Linked DNA regions of Pseudosulfitobacter sp. DSM 107133. The protein of the gene in region 1 interacts with the protein of each later gene in a pairwise test. Links are inferred from orthologs where the notes say so. Each region holds a gene or a part of one and is shown on either strand. Other genes may lie near its edges.

The links.
Region 2: the proteins of groL (region 1) and DSM107133_RS00285 interact in binary tests that used the Escherichia coli proteins (3 or more experiments, as listed by UniProt). The link is inferred for Pseudosulfitobacter sp. DSM 107133 from one-to-one orthologs.

Annotation. Positions count from the first base shown.
Region 1 is NZ_CP085154.1:2,838,915-2,841,832, forward strand. It holds groL (chaperonin GroEL), read right to left. Parts: upstream 2,324-2,918; coding sequence 677-2,323; downstream 1-676. Other genes in the region: DSM107133_RS13990 (DMT family transporter), read right to left, coding at 1-91; DSM107133_RS13995 (N-acetyltransferase), read right to left, coding at 104-586; DSM107133_RS14005 (co-chaperone GroES), read right to left, coding at 2,379-2,666; DSM107133_RS14010 (TraB/GumN family protein), read left to right, coding at 2,888-2,918.
Region 2 is NZ_CP085154.1:56,624-59,487, reverse strand. It holds DSM107133_RS00285 (nucleotide exchange factor GrpE), read right to left. Parts: upstream 1,783-2,864; coding sequence 1,219-1,782; downstream 1-1,218. Other genes in the region: hrcA (heat-inducible transcriptional repressor HrcA), read right to left, coding at 1,792-2,856; mutS (DNA mismatch repair protein MutS), read left to right, coding at 1-1,187. UniProt on the Escherichia coli protein: Participates actively in the response to hyperosmotic and heat shock by preventing the aggregation of stress-denatured proteins, in association with DnaK and GrpE. It is the nucleotide exchange factor for DnaK and may function as a thermosensor.

The DNA of each region.
Region 1 (2,918 bases):
CAATGCTGCCACTGCCGACAGCAGCGCGGTTCAGCACCGAGTTGGCCGCGAATGCCGTCATCGTGAGGGCGGTGAGAAGCGCAAGTTTCATTCTGGTGCCCGTTTATCCAAAGGCTTTCGGATACTTCAAAGCGACCGCAGGCACATCCGTCCCTGGCCCCGCAATCATTGTATACGTCAAGGGATAGGGCGATGTCAGTCCCTGTGCGCGGGCCTGCGAAAATCCGGCCCGTTCGTAAAACGACACCTGCCCCAGCACGACAACATAGGTTTCGCTCAGTCGCGCCCATTCGCTCAGCATACCCATCATCCGGCGCCCCAACCCATGGCCCTGACGGTCGGGGGCTACGGCGACAGGGGCCAGACACAACCAGCCCTGCGGCGCGACCATATGGGACAGGGCATAATACCCCGCGATCCGGCCATCCCAGGTGGCCACGCTTTCGCCCGCCATCGCACCGGCCTTGCGCAGCGCGTGCACCAGCTCCGCCTCGGCCGGGCCGTCAAAGGCGCTGCGCAACAGCGCGTCTACCGCGTCCTCTTCACCGCGCCGCAATTCGCGCGAGAAATCCGGTCCGATCAGCATAGGCTGCCCTCCTGAATGGCATATGAAAAAAGGGGCCGCCCGCAGGCAGCCCCTTCTTATAGAACAAAGCGTTCGGTGAGGAACGGCAGATTACATCATGCCGCCCATGCCGCCCATGCCACCCATATCGGGCATGCCGCCGCCGCCATTGTCTTTCGACGGCTTGTCGGCAACCATGGCTTCGGTGGTGATCAGCAAAGCTGCAACCGATGCCGCATCCTGCAGTGCGGTGCGCACCACTTTGGCAGGGTCGATCACGCCGAACTTGAACATGTCGCCATATTCTTCGGTCTGCGCGTTGAAACCGAATGTCAGGTCGCTGCTTTCACGGATCTTGCCCGCAACAACAGCGCCGTCGACGCCAGCGTTCTCAGCAATCTGACGCAGCGGTGCTTCCACGGCCTTGCGCACGATGCTGATACCAACGTCCTGGTCGTTGTTGTCGCCTTTGAACCCTTCCAGCACTTTGCCGGCTTGGACCAGGGCAACACCACCACCCACAACGATACCTTCCTGAACAGCGGCACGTGTCGCGTTCAGAGCATCGTCAACGCGGTCTTTGCGTTCTTTGACTTCGATTTCCGACATGCCGCCCACGCGGATCACGGCAACACCGCCTGCCAGCTTGGCAACGCGCTCTTGCAGCTTTTCACGGTCGTAGTCGGATGTGGTTTCTTCGATCTGGTTACGGATCTGGGCAACGCGTGCCTCGATCTCGGCCTTCTCGCCAGCGCCGTCAACAACGGTGGTTTCGTCTTTGGTGATCGAAACTTTCTTGGCCGAACCCAGCATGTCCATGGTGACGGACTCCAGCTTCATGCCCAGATCTTCCGAGATCACCTGACCGCCTGTGAGGATCGCAAGGTCTTGCAGCATCGCTTTGCGGCGATCGCCGAAACCGGGCGCTTTCACAGCAGCGATTTTCAGACCGCCGCGCAGTTTGTTGACCACGAGTGTCGCCAGCGCTTCGCCTTCGACATCTTCCGCGATGATCAGCAGGGGTTTTTGCGACTGGATGACTTGCTCCAGCAGCGGAACCATCGGCTGCAGGCTCGAGAGTTTTTTCTCGTGCAGCAGGATGATCACGTCTTCCAGCTCGACAGTCATCTTGTCGGCGTTGGTTACAAAATAGGGGCTCAGGTAGCCACGGTCGAACTGCATACCTTCGACAACAACGGTTTCTGTTTCCAGACCCTTGTTTTCTTCGACGGTGATAACACCTTCGTTGCCGACTTTTTGCATCGCGTCGGCAATCTGGCGACCGATTTCTTTTTCGCCGTTGGCCGAGATGGTGCCAACCTGAGCAACTTCGTCGCTGTCGGTCACGTCACGTGCGGCGGCCTTGATCGCTTCGACGACTTTGGCTGTTGCCATGTCGATGCCGCGCTTCAGGTCCATCGGGTTCATGCCGGCGGCAACCGATTTCATGCCTTCGCGCACGATCGCCTGGGCCAGAACTGTGGCGGTTGTTGTACCGTCGCCAGCTTCGTCGTTGGTCCGGGAAGCAACTTCCTTGACCATTTGTGCGCCCATGTTTTCGAACTTGTCTTCCAGTTCGATTTCCTTGGCAACCGATACACCGTCCTTGGTGATGCGCGGTGCGCCAAAGGATTTGTCCAGAACAACGTTACGGCCTTTGGGGCCCAGTGTAACCTTGACGGCGTCAGCAAGGATGTTGACACCTTTCAGGATCTTGTTGCGGGCTTCGCTGTCAAATTTGACGTCCTTAGCAGCCATGATTTTTCTCCTTTGAGAATGTGTAGGTCAATGAGGGTCAGAGCAGGCGTGGCGCTTACTCGATGATCCCCATGATGTCCGATTCTTTCATCATCAGCAGTTCTTCGCCTGCGACGGTGACTTCGGTGCCCGACCATTTGCCGAACAGAATTTTGTCGCCTGGCTTGACGGCCATTTCGATCAGCTCGCCGCTGTCTTTGCGGGCGCCTTCGCCAACCGAAACAACTTCGCCTTCCGAGGGCTTTTCCTTCGCGCTATCGGGAATAATCAACCCGCCAGCAGTTTTCTCTTCGCTTTCCGTGCGGCGAACCAGCACGCGGTCATGAAGCGGTTTCAATGCCATCTTTGCAGCTCCTTAAGGCTCAAAGTTACTCCCTTGCAGGGCACCTTGGTACCCCGTGTTAGCACTCAGCTCGTCCGAGTGATAACGACGCATAGCTAGGGATGTGCGGCAAGGCTGTCAACAGGTGTGTTTGCAATTTTTGCGTTGCTTTTTCAGGGTCGCCCCTTTGCCTTCGCAGCCCAAGGACATAGCGTGGCCTGACACTGACCAAGAGGCCCTTGATGATGCTGCGCACCCTTGTTTTCACGCTCG
Region 2 (2,864 bases), 2.8 Mb from region 1 along the record:
CCCATGCCGAAAAGATGCTTTCGCCGCCGCTGTCCGAAACCTTTATCCACCGTCAGACCACAGCCAATCAGGTGCGGTTCACCACCGTTGAGTTGTCCGAGATGGAGACCAAGATCCTGAACGCGGGCAATCGGGCGATTGAGACGGAAAAGCGGCTCTATCAAATGCTTTCCGACACGGTTTTGGCAAAGGCGGCCGAGATTTTTCAGACCGCCACCGCGCTGGCCGAACTGGATGTGTCCTGTGCCCTTGCCCGTCTGGCGCGGTCCGAAGATTGGTGCCGTCCGCAGGTGGACGACAGCCGCGCGTTTGACATCGTCGGCGGGCGACATCCTGTCGTGGAAAAATCCCTGCGCGATGGATCGGGTGCGCCGTTCATCGCCAACGACTGCAACCTGACCGCCGAAGACGGGTCGAACATCTGGCTGCTGACCGGTCCGAACATGGCTGGTAAATCAACATTCCTGCGGCAAAACGCGCTGATCGCGCTGCTGGCGCAAATGGGCAGCTATGTGCCGGCAACCTCGGCGCGAATCGGTGTGATCAGCCAACTGTTCAGCCGTGTGGGCGCTGCCGACGATCTGGCGCGCGGGCGATCGACGTTCATGGTGGAAATGGTCGAAACCGCCGCGATCCTGAATCAGGCAGACGACCGGGCGCTGGTGATCCTGGACGAGATTGGCCGCGGCACTGCCACCTATGACGGCCTGTCGATTGCCTGGGCCACGCTGGAACATCTGCACGATGGCAACAAAAGCCGCGCGCTGTTCGCCACGCACTACCACGAGCTGACCGCACTGGCCGGCAAGCTGGACCATGTCGACAATGCCACTGTCGCGGTCAAGGAATTTGATGGCGAAGTCGTGTTCCTGCACGAGGTGCAAAAAGGCGCGGCTGACCGGTCTTATGGTGTGCAGGTCGCGCAACTGGCCGGCCTGCCCTCGTCGGTCATCGCCCGCGCCCGCACGGTGCTGGAAGCATTGGAAAAAGGCGAGCGCGAGGGCGGCGCCACGCAAAAGGCGATTATCGACGATCTGCCACTATTCAGCATGCAGGCAGCCCCACCCGCGCCAAAAATTGCGAAAAGCCCCGTGTTAGAGATGATAGGCGATCTGCATCCTGACGAGATGACACCGAAACAGGCGCTTGAGGCGCTGTATAAACTGAAAGAGGCGGCCAAAATCTGACCGCCCCTTACAAACATGAATTTTACCAGACTTACGATGCAGGCATCGACGACACGCCCACCTGCGCCGGGCGCAACAAACGGTCGTGCAGCATGAATCCTTCGGCGGCAACCTGAATGATGTCGCCGGCTTTGGTGCCGGGCACCGGGGCCTCGAACATCGCCTGATGGTGCTGCGGGTCGAACCTGTCTCCCACCTCGGGCGAGATCATGTCGATGCCGTGTTTTTTGAACACGCTCAGCAATTCGCGCATGGTCAGCTCGATGCCTTCCAGCAACGGACCCGCGACACTGCGCTGGTCCTCGGTCACGGCCTCAAGCGCACGTTTCATATTGTCATACACCGGCAACATATCGCGCGCCAACTTTGACCCGCCATAATTCTCGGCCTCGCGCCGGTCTTTCTCGGACCGCTTGCGCGCGTTTTCCGCATCTGCCAGCGCCCGCATAAAGCGGTCTTTCAGTTGATCCCGTTCGGCACGCAACTGGTCCAGCTCCAACGCTTCGTCATCAATCTCGGCCATTTCGTCCGCGTATTCGTCCGCTTCGGCCGCGTCGATGTCGTCCAGAAAATCGTTCTCTTTCGGCTCCGCCATTCTTCACCTCTAACTTTTATCGGTCAGCAATTTGCCCACCAATTGCGCCGTATAATCCACAATCGGAACGATGCGCCCGTAATTCAATCGCGTGGGTCCGATGACCCCCACCGCTCCGATGATCTTTCGATCTGCGTTCATATATGGGGAAACCACCAGAGAGGAACCCGAAAGTGAGAAAAGTTTGTTCTCTGAACCAATAAAAATGCGCACACCGTGGCCTTCGTCGGTCAATTCGAGGAATTCGGCGATATCACGCTTGCGTTCAAGGTCGTCAAACAGCGTGCGGATTCGGTCAAGATCCTCACCCTCACCTGCAGCGCCCAACAGATTCGACCGGCCCCGCACGATCAGACGCTGATTGCTGTCGTCGTCACCATCCCAAACGGCCAGGCCCTGTTGCACCAGTTCTGCGGCCAGACTGTCAATCTCGCGACGGCGTTTCTTGATTTCACTTTGAATTACCGACTGCACTTCGCTCAGGGTCTTGCCCTCGATCAGCGCGTTCAGAAAGTTCGCCGCCTCGCGCATCGAACTTGGCGTTTGGCCGGGCGAAGGCGTGAACAGTCGGTTTTCGACATGCCCGTCAGCCAGCACCAGCACGCCCAACGCCCGGTCATGCCCGAGCGACACGAATTCGATATGTTTGATCGGCGCCTCGTGTTTGGGGGCCAACACCAGCGACGCCCCCTGCGTGACGCCGGAAAGGGCCGAGCCCACACGATCCAGCAACCCCGCAACATCACGTTCGTTGCCACCGCGCGTCGCGTCGATCTTTTCGCGGTCTGCGGAATCAGGAATGCCAACTTCCATCAGCCCATCCACGAACATCCGCAATCCACGCTGGGTCGGAATGCGCCCTGCGCTGACATGCGGACTGTCCAGCAGCCCCATGAACTCAAGATCCTGCATCACATTGCGGATTGTCGCCGCACTGACCTTTTCGCTGAAATCACGGGTCAGCGTGCGCGACCCCACCGGATCGCCATTCGCAAGATAGCCTTCGACAACGCGGCGAAACACCTCGCGCGATCTGTCATTCAGCTCTTCAAGAATATTCGGTGTATCTGTCATATTTTGCC